Regions from separate parts of the Rhodoferax sp. GW821-FHT10B06 genome, predicted to be linked through region 2. Evidence: predicted binding sites of a transcription regulator. Region 2 holds the regulator's gene; each other region holds the start of a gene.
The links. The regulator sigma-54, encoded in region 2, starts transcription at its own class of promoters, with help from an activator protein. The targets are predictions, from matches to a motif close to TGGCANGNAANCTGCTTT.
Positions count from the first base shown of each region.

Region 1 (5,922 bases), on a different contig from region 2:
CTCCAGCAGGTCCTTGGGGATGGCTGCGGTATTGATGGCCACGAACGGGCCGTTGGCACGTGGCGAGTGCTTGTGCAGTGCGCGCGCCACCAGCTCCTTGCCGGAGCCGGATTCGCCGGTGATCATCACCGTCACGTTGCTTTGGCTGAGCCGGCCGATGGCACGGAACACGTCCTGCATGGCGGGCGCCTGACCCAGCATCTCGGGGGTGTCGGCCATGCGTTCTTCAGCCACTTCCTCGCGCTGGCTTTCTTCCACCGCGCGGCGGATAAGCTCCACGGCCTTGGGCAAGTCAAAAGGCTTGGGCAGGTATTCGAAGGCGCCGCCCTGGAAGGCTGATACGGCACTGTCCAGGTCGGAGAACGCGGTCATGATGATGACCGGCAGGCCGGGGTGCTTGGCTTTGACCTTTTCCAGCAGGTCCAGGCCGGAACCACCTGGCATGCGGATGTCGCTCACCAGGATTTGAGGGCCGTCCTCTTCGCCATTTTCTTCCAGCGCCAGCAACACATCGCGCGGATTGGTAAAGCTGCGCGTGGGCAAGTCTTCACGCAGTAGCGCTTTTTCGAGAACGAAGCGTATGGATTGGTCGTCGTCTACTATCCAGATCGGCTTCATAAGAGAGGGCACCTCGGGTCAAGCTGCGTGAATCAATTTCTACGGCAGCGGTATTAATAATTTAAAGTCCGTTCGGCCCGGAACACTGTCACATTCGATCAAGCCATGGTGTTGCTGCACGAAGGTTTGCGCCAACGTCAGCCCCAGCCCGGAACCACCATCTCGCCCCGACACCAGCGGGTAAAAAATACGGTCCTTGATCGACTCCGGTACACCCGGGCCGTTGTCGATGACATGCAATTCCAGTGCCAATCGATAACGTTGTTTCCCAAACGTTACCTGGCGTGCAATACGCGAGAGAAAAGTGATCTGCGCGTCCCCTTCGGCAATGCGTTCACTCAAGGCCTGGGTTGCGTTATGGGCCACATTCAGCACCGCTTGGATGAGCTGTTCGCGGTCACCGCGAAACTCAGGAATCGACACATCGTATTCACGCTCAATCTTCAGCCCGCGCGGGAATTCGGCCAGTATCAGGGAGCGCACACGCTCGCAGATTTCGTGGATATTCACATCGCTGACCACGTGCGGACGGCGGTGCGGCGCCAGCAGCCGGTCCACCAGACTTTGCAGGCGGTCGGCCTCATGGATGATGACCTGGGTGTACTCAATCAGTTCGCGCGACTCGATCTCCATCTCCAGCAACTGGGCAGCGCCACGTATGCCGCCCAGCGGGTTCTTGATCTCGTGGGCCAGGTTACGGATGAGTTCCTTATTCGCCTGGGCCTGGTCGATCAAACGCTCCTCGCGGTCCTGCTTGGCCTGCTGCTCCTGCGGCAGCAACTCGATGATGACCTCGCCCGGACGCTCGGTCTGCGCCAGGATCACGTGTACCGGCACCGGTTCGTGGTTCAGGCGCTTGAGCCAGGCGTCGTAGCGCAGGGCCGCGAACTCATTGCTGCCGGCCCCCTCCAACGCGTTCTGCAAAATGTGCGGCTCGGTGAAACAGTCCGGGAAGTGCGAGCCTTCGATGGTGCGGCGCGAAGTGCCCAGCGCGTCTTCCAACGCCGCATTGGCAAACATCACCGCGCCGTCGCTACGCAGCACCGCCACCAGCGTGGCCAGCAAATCAAACGCCTGAAAGCGCGCAATATGGGGGTTGGTTGGGGTGTTCAAGGTAGTCAGGGGGTAGTTTTAGGAGGAGGAAGACGGGCCAGCTCACGCTTCAGCCCAGCGATATCGCTCTCATTGCGGGCAATGGCAGCCTTGAGCTCGGCTACACGGTCTATGTACTTCTGGTAGTTGCGGGCTTCTCCGCCCTGCTTATCAGGCTCGCCCTGGTTGTACTCCTTGAGCAGGTCTGCCTGCCGGGCTTCGGCCTTTTTCAGCTCGGCTTCCAGGATCATCCGGGCGTCGCTGTCGCGCGCACGCTGCTCGGCGCCGCCACCATTATTGGCCGCTGGCGCACGCACGGCCGCCGCGTTCGCATCGGGCCGCGGGGCCTGGATCACGCTGACATTGCCACCCTCTACCAATTTGCAGCCACGGGCTGCAGCGGCCTTGGGGTCTTTGATGGAATTGGTGTATTCGTTGCCGCAGCGGTAAACCGCGTTGTCTTGCGCGAAAAGCGGCGCCGAGGCAGCCGCCAAAATCAGTAGCCAATAGGGTTTCATGCTCATGGAATATGCCGACAGGGCCTTATCTGAATGGGTTGCCGCAACGGTACTCTGTTTCTATTGCTTTCCCAAGCCAAAACGCAAAAAGGACGGCTTGCGCCGTCCTTATGAGAAGCCTGGTTGCGCGTTGCGAGCGTTCCCAGGCTAGTAGCGCTGCTTACAGCGAATAGTACATGTCGAATTCCACCGGGTGGGTGGCCATGCGCAAGCGCGTGACTTCCTGCATCTTCAGGTCGATGTAGGCGTCAATGTAGGCATCGGTGAACACGCCGCCCTTGGTCAGGAACGCACGGTCTTTGTCCAGGCATTCGAGCGCTTGGTCCAGGCTGTGGCAGACGGTGGGGATCAGCTTGTCTTCTTCGGGTGGCAGATGGTACAGATCCTTCGTAGCGGCTTCGCCAGGGTGGATCTTGTTTTCCACGCCGTCCAGACCTGCCATCAGCAGAGCCGAGAAGCCCAGATAGGGGTTCATCAGTGGATCGGGGAAACGTGCTTCCACGCGGCGGCCCTTGGGGTTTGCCACGAAAGGAATACGGATGGAAGCAGAGCGGTTCTTGGCCGAGTAGGCCAATTTCACAGGAGCTTCGAAGCCAGGAACCAGGCGCTTGTAGCTGTTGGTGCCGGGGTTGGTGATGGCATTCAGAGCACGGGCGTGCTTGATGATGCCGCCGATATAGTACAGCGCGAATTCAGACAGACCTGCATAGCCGTCGCCAGCGAACAGGTTCTTGCCGTCTTTCCACACGGACTGGTGCACGTGCATGCCGGAACCGTTGTCGCCAACGATAGGCTTGGGCATGAAGGTCGCGGTCTTGCCATAGGCGTGGGCGACGTTCTGGATCACGTACTTTTGCAGTTGGACCCAGTCTGCGCGCTGGATCAGCGTGCTGAACTTGGTACCCAGTTCCATTTGGCCGGCGTTGGCCACTTCGTGGTGGTGCACTTCGACGGGAATGCCCAGCGACTCCAGCACCAGGCACATTTCCGAACGCATGTCCTGGAAGCTGTCAACTGGAGGCACGGGGAAATAGCCGCCCTTGACTGCGGGACGGTGGCCGGTATTGCCGTGTTCGTATTCCTTGCCGGTGTTCCAGGAAGCTTCTTCCGAATCGATCTTGGAGTAGCAGCCGGACATGTCGTTTTGCCAGCGCACGCTGTCAAACACGAAGAATTCGGGTTCTGGTCCGAAGTAAGCGGTGTCGCCCAGGCCGGAGGCCTTCATGTAGGCTTCTGCGCGCTTGGCCAGCGAACGGGGATCGCGCTCGTACGGCTTGCCGTCGGCTGGATCGACCACGTCGCAGGTCAGGATCATCGTCGTTTCTTCGAAGAACGGGTCGATGTTGGCGGTGTTGGCATCGGGCATCAGTTGCATGTCCGAAGCTTCAATGCCCTTCCAACCAGCGATCGAAGAACCGTCAAAAGCATGGCCTGACGTGAACTTGTCTTCGTCGAAGTGCGACACAGGCACGGTCACGTGCTGTTCCTTGCCGCGGGTATCGGTGAAGCGGAAGTCAACAAACTTGACTTCGCTTTCTTTCACCATCTTCATCACGTCTGCGACGGTCTTTGCCATCAAGAATCTCCTGGTTAGGTTGAGCAAAAATAAATCAACAAGATGGGAATGCAGTTTCTATGCCACCAGCCGAGGCCGCTTGTAAACACATTCACCCTTGTATTTTGCCTTGGCCGCAGCGGCCTTCAGCGGGAATACGGCCCATCCGAGAAACAAATACCTGTGCCAATGCACCAAATTGGATCGCCATTTTTGCACCAAATATGTGCAATCAAGAACGCACCAATTCCGGGCCAAATTGCACATCAAAATTGTGCAGACCTGCCAACAAAGCCGGGTAAGCCAGCTCCACCAGGCTGGGCAAACCCTTCACGCCCAGCTCAATATGGCGGCCATGTTCGGCATGGTCCACGCTGGGCAGACTGAATACCTTGACGCCTTCAAAACGCTGCTCCATAGCCTCCATCAGCGGGGTCAACGTGGCCTCCATGCTGCCGTACACGATGACCGATTTTTCCACCCAGGCCGCCTGCTGGAACCAGGGCTGGTAGTACTGGTCCAGTACCCATTCCACCATGGGCCAGGCCATCACCGGGAAGCCGGGCACAAAATGCACATGGCCCACGGAGAAGCCTGGAATCTTGTTGTAGGGGTTGGGAATGATGCGGGCACCTTGTGGAAACACGCCCATATTCAGTCGGTGGATATTGTCTGGACGGTCCGGCTCATACAAAGTGCCTTGTTCACGCGCCGTATCCTGCATGCGCTCGCGGATCAGGGCCTCGGCCTGCGGATGCAGGGCCAACGGCACATCCAAGGCCCGCGCGGCGCACTGGCGCGTATGGTCGTCGGGCGTAGCGCCTATACCGCCGGTGGAAAACACCACGTCACCCGAGGCAAACGCGCGGCGCAAGGTGCTGGTGATGCGCCCAGGATCATCGCCTACGTATTCGGCATAGCCCAGCTGCAAGCCGCGTGCGCCCAGCAGTTCGATAACCTTGGGCAGGTGCTTGTCGGCACGCTTGCCAGACATGATCTCGTCGCCGACGATGACCAGGCCAAAAACCGGCGCCGACTCAAGGGGCTGGGAGGATGGGATTGGCAGGCTCATGGACAACAGATTCCGTTTTAGGTTCGACATCGACAACCGGGCCCGCAGCGGCGCGGGGCGGCACGGCAGACACAGGCACCTCGGCACGCAATGCCTGCAATGCGGCCAGCACATAGTGGGTAAACCACAGCGAGGAAAACGCAAACACCAGGGTGTAGATCCATATCGCTAGAGGCACCAGCACCACAAAAGCGGCGGCAAACAAGGCACCCGAGGCCCACACCAGGCTGGGCGCAGCGCCCAGGTAGCCGGCCAACACCCCCATACCCAGCAGCGTGACACGGTGGCGGCGGAATATCTCACGCCGCTCCTGCTTGCTGGCATGCACGGCCAGAGCGTCATAGGCCATGACGCGGTAGGTCAGCCAGCCCCAGATCAAGGGCGGCAGTACCAATATCAAGGGCGGCACCAGCCACAAGGGCATGGACACCACCATGGCCACCACCGCCAGCAGCACCGAACCCAGGGCCCAGAACAATCCGCCAACCAGGGTGCCGCCGTTTTTCTTTTCCAATTGGGGGAAGCGCCGCTCAGCCACCAGGGACACCAGGGCCGGCGTCATCATCAGGGCCACGGCCAGCAGGGACAACACCACGATCAGCGGGGTGATGGCAAAGATCACCAGCAAGGGCGCCAGCGCCACCTTGAGCTGGCCGACACCCGCAGTCTCCAGCCAGGTCCACATGCGGCCTACCCACTCAGATGCGTCCAGCATGCCGCGCACAGCATCCAGGGCAGGCTCCCAGTAGAAGTAGCCCAGTCCTAGCGACAAGGCCACCATCAACAACAGGGGTAGAAACGAGAGTGCAATTACCCGGGGGTGCACGCAGTACGCCACGGCGCGCCAGAAAGAATCAAGAAGCAACTTCATGGGGGCAAGCATACCCGCATGCGGTTAAGGCCTGGTAACGGCCAAACTTGCCCACAGCCGGCGCAAACCCAGCCACTGCTGGCGCCAGAAACCGCGGCCGTAGTCGCGCCCACCCTCGCTCTCCAGTTGGTCGCGGATGCCGGTGGGGTCGTAGCGCAGTTCGAAGTTCGCGGTACCGAACAGCATGTCCCACCAT
Region 1 covers NZ_JBWKNO010000009.1:194,595-200,516, forward strand. The annotation lists gene ntrC (nitrogen regulation protein NR(I)) at 1-618, opposite strand, end outside; gene glnL (nitrogen regulation protein NR(II)) at 658-1,731, opposite strand; gene AC07O2_RS15910 (hypothetical protein) at 1,737-2,228, opposite strand; gene glnA (type I glutamate--ammonia ligase) at 2,389-3,804, opposite strand; gene AC07O2_RS15920 (competence/damage-inducible protein A) at 4,016-4,855, opposite strand; gene AC07O2_RS15925 (EI24 domain-containing protein) at 4,821-5,726, opposite strand; gene AC07O2_RS15930 (sterol desaturase family protein) at 5,751-5,922, opposite strand, start outside.
Region 1: glnA (type I glutamate--ammonia ligase) is a predicted target of sigma-54. The motif match lies at 3,852-3,869, and genes of this name have one in related genera.

Region 2 (5,922 bases):
GCCGCCAACCTGCATAGCTACTATGACGCCGAGCGCGTGCTGGTGGACGACGAGCCGCTCAAGCTGGCCCGCCTGGCCCTGGTCGCCGCCTGCGCGCAGGTATTGCACAATGGCTTGGCAGTACTGGGCGTGGATGCTCCGGAAAAAATGTAATTGACAGCAAGCATGACTAAACAAAAGCAAAGCGGCGGCACCATCCTGGGTTTCATCATCGGGGTGGTGGTCGGCCTGGGCTCGGCGCTGGCGGTGGCGGTCTATGTCACCAAGGTGCCGGTGCCGTTCATGAATGGCAAGACCCAGGCCAATGGCGCCGACCACGATGCGGTCGAAAGCCAGAAAAACAAGGACTGGGATCCGAATACCCCCTTGCACGGTAAAAATCCGGTGCGCTCTGCGGCGCCCGCGGCATCCGGCGCGGTGGATGCTGCGGCTCCGCTGGTGGTGCCGCCACCGGCGCCAGCGGCGACTCCGGCCGTGGTGCCCACGCCACCGGCGGCCGTTGCGGTGAAGCCGGATGCCAAGCCGTCGGCCGCAGCCTCGGCCGACCCGCTGGGTGATCTGGCCAAGGTCAAAGCCAAGGCGGCTGCGTCGGCCACCGTGGCCACGGCGCCTGCGCTGGCACCCACAGCCGAGCCGTTTGAGTACTTCGTGCAGGCAGGTGCCTACCGTACGCCCGAAGATGCCGAGGCCCAGCGTGCCAAGCTGGCCATGATGGGCATGGAAGCCAAGGTTACCGAGCGCGAGCAGTCCGGCCGCACCGTCTACCGTGTGCGCATGGGCCCGTATGCCAAGCGCGACGATGCCGAGCATGCCAAGGACCGGCTGGAAAGTGCCGGTAGCGAAACCACCCTGGTGCGCGTACAGCGCTGACCAGTTCTCTTGAAGCTGGTGCCGCGCGCTGAACTTTTGCGCTCGGCACCGATCCGACCCCCCACAAGGAGTGATTTGCAATGAAACGTCGTGAGTTTTCGCTGGCTTCAGCGGGTGTGCTGGCTGGTTCCACGCTGGCCGTAGGCCATACCGGTAGCGCCCTGGCGCAGGGCAAGCCGCCTGTGGCGGGCACGGATTACCTGGTGCTGGACAAGCCAGTCGCTACGGAAGCCCCAGCCGGCAAGGTCGAGGTGATCGAGTTCTTCTGGTACGCCTGCCCGCATTGCAATGCGTTTGAGCCCACCCTGGTGGAGTGGCTCAAGCGCCTGCCCAAGGATATTTCCTTCAAGCGTGTGCCGGTGAACTTCCAGGACAGCTTCATCCCGCCGCAAAAGCTGTACTACACGCTGGAGGCTCTGGGCCAACTGGACGCCCTGCATGGCAAGGTGTTCAACGCTATCCATGTGGAGCATCAGCGGCTGGACAAAGATGATCTGGTGATCGCCTGGGCCGTGAAGCAGGGTCTGGACAAGACCAAGTTCACCGAGACGTACCAGTCTTTTGGCGTCAGCACCAAGGTGCGCAAGGCGTCCCAGCTGCAGCAGGCCTACCAGGTCGCGGGCGTGCCCGCTCTGGGCGTGGCCGGCAAGTTCTACACCGACGGCAGTCAGGCGCAGAGCATGCCGCGTGCACTGACCATCGTGGAATATCTGGTGGCTGAGCAGCGCAAGAAAGCCTGATCCCGGCATGGCCGGCAAGGTCGGAGAGATGAAAAAGCCCGCGTCAGCGGGCTTTTTTCTGGCTACGTCCAACTCGGGGTGAGGGGCCGTTACAATGAATTGCAAGATTCGTGCCTCTATGAAAATCAACACCCTACTCTCACTGCTCGTGGTTTGTTTCGTCGGCCTAGGCGGAGCGGCCCATGCGGAAAAAGCCGACAAACTCAAGCCTATGAATATCGAGGCGGACGCGGCGCGTTATGACGATCTGAAGCAGACCAATGTCTTTACCGGCAAGGTGGTGATGACCAAGGGCACCATCATCATCCGTGGCGCCCGCGTCGATGTGCGCCAGGATGCCGAGGGCAACCAGTTCGGCGTGGTGACGGCGGAGCCGGGCAAGCTAGCGTATTTCAAGCAAAAACGCGACGGCCTGGACGAATACATAGAAGGCGAGGGCGAAACCATCGAGTACAGCAGCAAGCTGGACAACGTGCGTTTTATCAAGCGGGCCATTTTGCGTCGCCTGGTCGGCAGCAAGGTGAATGACGAAATCACCGGCGAACTGATCGTCTACGACAACACCACCGATGTATTCACCGTGGACAGTGGCACAGCCGGCAGCAATCCCGGTGGCCAGAATGGCCGCGTACGCGCCATGTTGACACCCAAGGCTGCGGCGTCGGCCGCTAGCGGCACGGCGCCTGCAGGGCCAGCTCCGGTGCTGCGTCCCACCACCACGCTGGAGGGCGTGAAGAAGTGACGGCGGTGGTGGAGTCGGGAGAAAGCCGCCTGGAGGCGCGCCATCTGCAAAAAGCCTACGGCAAGCGCAAGGTCGTGAAAGACGTGACGCTGGCCGTCAAAAAAGGCGAGGTGGTCGGTTTGTTGGGCCCCAACGGCGCGGGCAAAACCACTTCCTTCTACATGATCGTGGGCCTGGTGCGGGCCGATGGCGGCCATATTTCCATCGATGGCCAGTCGGTGGAACACATGCCTATCCACCGGCGTTCGCGCCTGGGCCTGAGCTATCTGCCCCAGGAAGCCTCGATTTTCCGCAAGCTCACGGTGGAAGAAAATGTGCGCGCCGTGCTGGAACTGCAGCACGACGAGGCCGGCAAGTCCCTCACCCGTGCCGAGATCGAAAAGCGCCTGACGGCGCTGCTGCAGGATTTGCGGGTGGAGCATTTGCGTGATTCGTCGGCCATGGCCCTGTCTGGTGGCGAGCGCCGCCGCGTGGAAATCGCCCGTGCCCTGGCCACCCAGCCGCGTTTCATTTTGCTGGACGAGCCTTTCGCCGGTATCGACCCGATTGCGGTGATCGAGATCCAGCGCATCATCGGCTTCCTGAAGTCGCGTGGCATCGGCGTGCTGATCACCGACCACAATGTGCGCGAAACGCTGGGCATTTGCGACCACGCCTACATCATCAGCGACGGCAATGTGCTGGCCGAGGGTACGCCGTCCGAGATCGTGGACAACGCCGATGTGCGTCGCGTCTACCTCGGCGAACATTTCAAGATGTGATGCTCCGATGAAGCAAGGCTTATCCCTACGCGTTTCACAGCATCTGGCGCTGACGCCCCAGCTGCAGCAGTCCATCCGCCTGCTGCAACTGTCCACCCTGGAACTGAGCCAGGAAGTGGACCAGATGCTGGACGACAACCCGTTTCTGGAACGCAATATGGACGAGGCTGCACGTGAGGAGTTCGGCCTGGCCCAGTCCGACACGCCGGTCAGCACAGGGGAGCGCGAGGCTGAAATTGCTACAAGTTCTGTAGCTGAATACGCAAGTGAATCCAGCGCAGAAGCCCCAAATGATGCTGAATCCCCTTTAACTGGCGGTGACGACACCAGCTGGGATGGCGATGGCACTTCCGAGATCAAACCCGACGACAGCGAATGGGGTGGCGATGCCCCGGCGCGCCAGAACAACCTGGGTGAAGACGGCGAGATGGACGCCACCGAGCTGGCCCGCAACCAGGAGTCGCTGACCAGCTTTCTGCACCGCCAGGCCTTGGCCCTGCGGCTGGGCGAGGTAGACCAGGCCGCGCTGCGCTTTTTGATCGAATCGCTGAACGACGACGGCTACCTGGAAGACGATTTCGAAACCCTGGCGCGTGGTCTGGCGGGCGACGACGCCGAGGCCGTGGAAGAGCTGGTACACCGCTTTACCGTGGCCCTGAGCCTGCTGCAAAGCCTGGAGCCGGCGGGCGTGGGCGCGCGGCATCTGGGTGAATGCCTGTTGCTGCAGCTGGAGGGTTTGCAGCCCGTGCTGGGCGATGACCCGGCGCGCAAGGTGGCCATGCGCATCTGCCGCCAGTCCATGGACCTGCTGGCCCGGCGCGACGTGAAGCGCCTGGCCCAGCTGTGCCGCGCCACCGAGACCGATATCAAGGCTGCCATGGCGCTGATCGCCCGGCTGGAGCCCAAGCCGGGGCGGCGCTTTGTCGATGTGGAGCGCAACATCGTGGTGCCCGACGTGATCGTGGTCAAGGTCGGGCGTGGCGCCCAGGCCCGCTTCCGGGTGCAGCTGAATGCCGAGGTCATGCCGCGCCTGCGCGTGCACGACATCTACGCCAATGCGCTGCGCCAGCACAAGGGCGGCGGCAAGGATTCATCGAACAACGCCGCGCTGCAGCAGCGTCTGCAGGAGGCGCGCTGGTTCATCAAGAACATCCAGCAGCGCTTTGACACCATCTTGCGGGTCAGCAACGCCATCGTGGAGCGGCAGAAGAACTTCTTCAGCCACGGCGCACTGGCCATGCGTCCCCTGGTGCTGCGCGAGATCGCCGACGAGTTGGGACTGCACGAGTCCACCATCAGCCGCGTGACCACCGCCAAATACATGGCCACGCCCTACGGCACCTTCGAGCTGAAGTATTTCTTCGGCTCGTCCCTGGGCACCGAGACCGGCGGCAATGCGTCCAGCACGGCGGTGCGCGCGCTGATCAAGCAGTTTGTTTCGTCCGAAGACCCGAAGAAGCCGCTCAGCGACAGCCAGCTGTCCGACATGCTGAAAGAGCAGGGCATTGAATGCGCGCGCCGCACCGTGGCCAAGTACCGCGAAGCGCTGCGCATTGCCCCTACGAACCTGCGCAAAGCGCTGTAGAACATGCTCTCCCCCAGGCCGCGTGCACGGTATGCCGCAGCTGGAGGAAAGAGCTTCGCCCCGCTTGCCCCAAGCAGCGTAGCGTGACACCATGGAAATAACGATATGAACCAACTCCAATTATTCTTACCCTGCGCCGCCGGCGTGGAAGAGCTGCTGGCCGAAGAGGTGCACGGTATTACCGGCCTGCAGGGCGAAGACCTGCGGGTGATGCGGGGCGGAACGCTGGTGCGCTCCTCCTGGCGTGACGCGATGCGCTTGAACCTGCACAGCCGCCTGGCGCAGCGCGTGCTGATCGAGCTGTCCAACACCGAATACCGCAGCGAAAAAGACCTGTACGAAGCCGCCAGCAACGTGGCCTGGGAGATCTGGTTCACGCCCAAGCAAAGCTTCAAGATCGAAGTCACGGCGCAGCACAGCCCGCTCAATTCGCTGAACTTCGCCGCGCTGAAAGTGAAGGACGCGGTGGCCGACCGCTTCCGCTTCAAGACCGGCGTGCGCCCCGATGTCAACGTGCAATGGCCCGATGTGCGCATCTACCTGCACCTGACCACCGAGCGCGCCACCATCTACATTGACACCTCGGGCGACGCGCTGTTCAAGCGCGGCTGGCGTGAAGACAAGGGCGACGCGCCGCTGAAAGAGACGCTGGCCGCCGCCATGATCGCCGCCAGCGGCTGGGATGGCACTACGCCCCTGTACGACCCCTGCTGCGGCAGCGGCACCATTGCCATCGAGGCCGCGCAGATCGCCTGCAATATTGCGCCCGGCAGCCTGCGCCGCTTTGGCTTTGCGAAGCTGTTGCCCTTCCAGCCCCATGTGTGGAGCGCCATCCAGGAGCAGGCCCACGCCGCCGAGCATGAGCCCGAGACGCAGATCTTCGGTAGCGATGTGGCCTTCCGCATGGTCGATTTTGCCACCCGCAACGCCGAGCGCGCGGGCGTCAGTGGCGTGGTCGAGTTCCGTGGCGGCGACGCCTTGCAGCGCATGCCACCGGCCGAATCCGGCGTGATGTTGCTGAACCCGCCCTACGGCGAGCGGATTGAGGTGGCAGGTGTCGCGGGCCGGCGCGAAGCCGCACAGACCGAGGACGGCAGCGCCGACTTCTTCCCCCAACTGGCCACCCATTGGAAGCGTAACTATGCCGGCTGGACCGCCTGGATGCTGACGCCCGACCTCAAGCTGCCCGGCAAGATGCGCCTCAAAGAGTCGCGCCGCGTACCC
Region 2 covers NZ_JBWKNO010000010.1:94,314-100,235, reverse strand. The annotation lists gene argS (arginine--tRNA ligase) at 1-153, shown strand, start outside; gene AC07O2_RS16495 (SPOR domain-containing protein) at 166-870, shown strand; gene AC07O2_RS16490 (thiol:disulfide interchange protein DsbA/DsbL) at 951-1,610, shown strand; gene lptA (lipopolysaccharide transport periplasmic protein LptA) at 1,729-2,352, shown strand; gene lptB (LPS export ABC transporter ATP-binding protein) at 2,361-3,113, shown strand; gene AC07O2_RS16475 (RNA polymerase factor sigma-54) at 3,121-4,698, shown strand; gene AC07O2_RS16470 (THUMP domain-containing class I SAM-dependent RNA methyltransferase) at 4,804-5,922, shown strand, end outside.

Region 3 (5,922 bases), on a different contig from region 2:
GCGGCCAGCGGCAGCGCGTGGCCATCGCCCGGGCTTTGGCCCGCAAACCCAAATTGGTCATTGCCGATGAGCCTACGGCAAATCTGGACAGCCAGACGGGGGCTGCCATTTTGTCTTTGATGCGCCGTATGGTGGACCGCTACCAGATCTCTTTTATTTTTTCGTCCCACGATCCAGAAGTTATCAAAGCGGCGGATGACACTATTTTTCTGCACGATGGTGTGATCCGTGACGTTCAGCGCAAGAACATGGGTGCGTCAAAATGAGAAGAACCCTGAATCTGGCTCTGCGCAATTTGCTGCGCAACCGGCGTCGCTCTCTTGCTACTTTGGTCGCGATGTCGATTGGCTGTGCTGCCATTTTGTTGTTTGGTGGCTTCAGCGGCAACATCAATTACGAGATGCACACCCGCATCGTGCAGCGGGGCGGGCACTTGCAGATCCAGCACCGCGACTTTTATCTCTATGGCAGCGGGAATCCCACCGACTACGGCATCAGTGACTACGCCAAAATTTTGACTGATATTCAGCAGGATGAAGTGCTACGCAAAATGGTACTGGTCGCCACGCCAACCTTGCAGTTCGGCGGCATTGCCGGCAACTATGCAGCCAGTGTTTCTCGTACTGTGATTGGAACAGGGTTTGTCGCCGAAGATATCAACCGCATGCGGCAATGGAATGATTTTGGCCTGCGTTCCAAGGCTCCAATTTCGACCCTGGAGGGGACGGCGTTGGACTCTGCTGTGGTGGGGGTCGGGGTTGCAAGGGTGTTGCAGTTATGTGATGCCTTGAAGGTTGAGCACTGCCCCAAGCCGGATAAGAAGCGATCAGGGGACGGCGAGGCCGTGCCGGACGATATCGCTCAGCTCAGCATGCAGGAGTCAAAAGCTGTCTCCAGCGCTAGCAATTCCAGCCCGCGCAGGGTTGAAGTGCTCTTGGTGAATTCCAGAGGTGCGCCCAATGTAACTTCTCTGGAGGTGGTTCGGGCCGAAGACCAGGGTGTCAAGGAGCTGGACGAAATCGCTCTCATCATGCACCTGGCAAAAATTCAGCAATTGGTATACGGCAAATCTGCTCCCAAAGTGACTTCCATCATTCTTCAGTTAAGACACTCCGATCAGATACCCGCAGCCGTAGCGCGCCTGGAGCCCATATTGGCAAAGTATTCCAGCAGCCAACCATTGGCGGTGCTCGACTTCCGCATGTTGAATCCGTTCTATGTGCAAACGGTGCAAATGTTTGACACCATATTCGGTTTTGTTTTTTTGCTGATTGGTGCGATTGTTTTATTTACTGTCAGTAACACCATGAATACCGCTGTGGTTGAGCGCACGGTAGAAATTGGGACCTTGCGCGCAATTGGTTTGCGACGTGCTGGCATCCGGGGGCTGTTTGTCACAGAAGGGGCTTTGCTTGGTGTGTGTGGTGCAGTTTTGGGTGTCGTACTGGCTTTGGTGATTTCGGCAATCATTAATCGGCTGGATATTCCTTGGGTTCCACCTAGTACGGTAGAGCCGGTACCGCTGACCATTTTGGTAGCTGGAGAGCTGAAAATGATCGTTGGCACGACTTTGGGCCTGATTGGCATCGCCATACTATCTGCTTGGTGGCCTGCTTACCGAGCAGCACAACTCAAGATCGTAGAAGCATTGCGCCACGTTTGAATTCATCAAGGCAGTCATCATGAAGTCACTACGCATATTCCTATACTTTTGTGTGCTGTGCACTACTTCGGCTTGGGCCGCACCATCGGCGGAGGAGATACTTGTCGCCAGTGATGCTATCCGCAATCCTGGCCGTGCATTCAGTGTCACTGTTACGCTGACGGAGTTTCAGGGCGGTAAGCAAGCAGACAGCAGCACCTTGACCAGTTACTCGTTGAACCAGCATCAGGGGGGGCAATTCTCTAGCCTGATACGCTTTGTTTTACCTGCTCGTGATGCTGGTAAGTTGATGCTTAAAAGCGGCAACGATATGTGGTTTTATGACCCTAGCAGTAAAGCCAGTGTTCGCCTGTCTCCTCAGCAGCGGTTATTGGGACAGGCATCCAATGGTGATGTAGCTACCGTTAATTTGGCCAAAGATTACAAGGCAACGCTTGCTGGCGAAGAGGAAGTTCAGGATGGTGAAAAGCATATGCGCAAGGCGTATAAATTGGCTTTGACTGCAGCAACTCCCGAAGTGACATATGCCAGCATAGAAATGTGGGTGGATAAGGAAAATAACCGACCTATCAAGGGGCGGTTCTATGCCGAATCCTCTCGGCTGCTTAAAACGGTTTATTACCGGAGGTTCCAACCGCAGCTAGGTGCCGAGCGACCAACGGAGAGTGTGATCATTGACGGGCTGGATCCCCAATCCGTGACGCTCATGCGTTTTTCTGATTACAAAGCCCGTAACATCCCTGAAAGTTGGATGCAAAGAGATTTTCTGCCCCGTTTTCAACCTGATTAATCCGATGACTATCGTTTCTCGTTCCATTTTTTTGTCGGCTGTCACGCTGTTAATGATGCAGCCCCTGCCATCTTTGAGTGCAAGTGGTGCCGAGGTAGATGCACTTAATCTCGAAAGCGATATGAGTGCCGCAGCCGAGGGCACTCGGGACACCAAGCTTTTTGTTGAGGGCGCAGTTGGCAATGCTAGCCAGCGGTATAAGTCGAGCAGTGTGAACACATCTCGCGCGTCTATCGACTTTACCCATACGGAGCGTCTTGCCCCAGGCTGGCGGGGTGTGATCTCTGACCGGTTCGATCAAATTCATCCCAGGGATGCGGGTCTTGATGAGAGCGTCAACAGCTTGCGTGAGGCTTATATAAGCTGGCAGTCGGATGACGGAGGGGTAATCGCAGAAGCTGGGCGCATTAATTTGCGCTATGGGCCTAGCTATGGCTACAACCCAACAGATTTTTTCCGCGATGGTAGCTTGCGTGCGGTAACCACTGCCGATCCTTTCGCTCTGCGAGAGAATCGGTTGGGCACTGTCATGCTGAGGGCGCAAAGCCTATGGGCTGGCGGCTCTTTGTCTGTTGCATTTGCTCCCAAGATGGCAGACAACCCTAGTCAGGACACCTGGAGCCTAGACCTTGGGTCTACCAATAATCGGGATAGGGCTTTAGTGGTGCTCGGGAGTCAATTTTCTCAGCGGGTAAGTAGTCAATTCTTCGTCTATAAGCAAGATGGTCTTTCGTCTGCTCTGGGGGCTAATTTGACAGCTTTGTTGTCGGACGCTGCCGTGGCGCATTTGGAGTGGTCGCGCAGTAAGGAGTCTGATTTATTGAGCCGTGTTGCGGGTCTGCCAACCAGTACTTCAACACGTAACCGATTTGCGGGTGGGGCAACTTACACCACGTTGAGTAAGTTGTCCGTAACCGCCGAATATGAATATAACGGCTTCGCACCCGACAAGCCTGACTGGTCTGCACCAGGAATGGGGGGGGCTTTGGCCCAACAAGCCTATCTAAGCGAATCTTTGCGATTGCAAGAACTTGCTTCTCGTCAAGCCTACTTGGTTTACGTAACGCAAAAGGGCCTTTTTCTCAAGGACTTGGATTTGACAGCTTACCTGCGGGTCAACATGGGCGATAGCAGCCGACTTGCTTGGCTGGAATTGCGACACCATTGGGCTAAGTTTGATTTGACGTTTCAATTACAGCAGAACATGGGGCGTACAGGTAGTGACTTCGGAAGCCTGCCGGACCGTCGAGCCATGCAAGTCTTGGGTACCTACTTTTTCTAGCTTCTGCGGCTTGAGCCTATGAGGCGTCCTGTCGGAAAATCTTACACATTGATGTTGAAAAGCTGCATTTTGTTTTATAAGTCATTGATTCTTATGGTTTTTTTGTGATTGGCATACTGCGTGCTTTAAGTAATCAACGGTCGATTCCGCAGTGGACCAGACTGTTTAACTTTCACTCTAAGGGGTACATCATGAAATTTTCAATGCCAAAAGTCTCCGCTGCAGCAATGGCGGCTGGTGTTGTGCTCGCATTGAGCGCAGGTTCTGCGTCTGCGGTCCCAACATTCACTATCGATAGCAGCGCGATCATTGGCGGTGCAACTGCGTTGAAAACTGGCGACAAGTTTTCTGGCACGTCGTCGGAACTTCTGCACACCACCGCAACTGGTCACACCGGTTCCGGTTGGCTGCAAGTTAGCACGCTGGATTTGCTGGGTTCGCCAGTAAAAGGTTTTGGTAGCGTGCTCGGCTCCTACGGTTTGTATGTGACTTTTGATCTGGTTGATACTTATGTGGGTGGCGGCAGTGGTGTAAATACTCCGAACAGCGTTAACCAATTGACCCTGCTGAATTTCAAGGTGTGGGCTGATCCGTCGAACAACAACTCGTTCACTGCAGCAAGCGCCGCTGGAACTGGTACTGAAGCAAGCGTTTCTGGTACTGGTGACGACATCCTGTTGGGCTATGGTTCTTTATTGAACGGCGTGACCGGTTTTAACAGCCTGGGTGGTGCATATGTCAATGCTGTTAATACCTTTGCTCTGTGCACGGGTGCTGGCACTGCAGAAATTGGCGCAACCGCGATACCTTCTGCAGATTGCACCAGCGGAACTGGCAAGAGTTTCTTTGTTGATCCTGATCCGTTTTACACATTTGCCTTCACGGAGATGAATAACACGACTCAGGGCCTTACAAGCAATGGCAATTTGGTTGCTATTACTCAAGCTACAGGTGCTGTTGACTTCAACAGCGTGCCTGAGCCAGGCTCACTAGCATTGTTTGGTGTAGGTTTGGCTGGTTTGGCTGCATCCGCAAGCCGCCGCAAGTCTGCCAAGTAAGGTAAATGTCTTCTATTCAAATTTGAATCAAGTTTGAACTAAATTAAAAGCGAGGTTTTACCTCGCTTTTTTTTGCCTACTATATAGGGAAATACATATATTTCTAAGTTGGCGTCGAGAGGGGGGATTTTATTAGATCTCTTCTGATGTATTGGGTGAGAGGTAATCTTGATGTTCTGATGCTGGGCGCACTGGCCCGCCCCATGCGAAACACCATGATTGGCAAACTTTCAGGAGTAATTTCTCTCCAACCAGAAACCAGCGTTGATCTAAGTTTATCGGATGCGCCTTGGCCTGAGTTATTAGGAAGTGCCAACATGGCTGAGGCAGCCAATGGTTGCATGGCCATTCCTAATTGTGTTGCTTTTAACCATATACGTTCCAAGGCTGCACCTGCGGAGATGGCACCTTTTTCTATTCCTATCGTTGTAGTCAGCAGACCCAGCGCAGGGGCTTGCCAGCAAGGTAAGAGGCCAGCCCTTAATCCGATAATGTGATGCGCGCCAAAGAAACTTAATGACCGCATTAAATTCCAGCTTCGGAGAGCCTTAAAAATTGGTCGCATGGGACTTTCAATACTTAGTGCGCCTGGCGGGAGTAAATTTTCTGCTGTTTCGTTCCACTTTAGGTCAAAGCGAATAGATGAAAAAAGATCCTCATGCAATGATTTTTGCAAAAATCTTTCGCTCTCAGCACGCCAAATAAGCTGAAGCGCTTTTTTTCGTTGCATGCCTGTCAACCATATTAGCTGTACTCCATCAATGCTGGCGGCTGCATCATTTAAAGAATTGACTTGATGGTCATTAAGCTTTGAACCTCGATACATTCGCCGATTGGTATGCCTATGGGGAATTGCGTCTGCAAGTTCGTCGATAATAGGTTCGGTAATGTTATGAAATTGTAATTCTGCAAATGGGTTTGAGCTGTTGTGCTTATAGAGCCAGGTGATGTCGCTGCTCAGGCCAAGTGCAAGAGCTTGTATTCGCATGTTTTCTATTACGGCGCCAATAGATACAAGGCCCAGCGTCAAACGAATGGGCTCAACTGTTGCAGCAAACGCAAGTGAGGGCCACAATCGGATAGCGGAGTCTAAGATTTCCATCTGAAATACATGTTGATTGTCTGCAGA
Region 3 covers NZ_JBWKNO010000006.1:33,468-39,389, reverse strand. The annotation lists gene AC07O2_RS11435 (ABC transporter ATP-binding protein) at 1-266, shown strand, start outside; gene AC07O2_RS11430 (ABC transporter permease) at 263-1,663, shown strand; gene AC07O2_RS11425 (outer membrane lipoprotein-sorting protein) at 1,683-2,453, shown strand; gene AC07O2_RS11420 (hypothetical protein) at 2,458-3,735, shown strand; gene pepA (flocculation-associated PEP-CTERM protein PepA) at 3,927-4,793, shown strand; gene AC07O2_RS11410 (hypothetical protein) at 4,897-5,922, opposite strand, start outside.
Region 3: pepA (flocculation-associated PEP-CTERM protein PepA) is a predicted target of sigma-54. The motif match lies at 3,845-3,862, and genes of this name have one in related genera.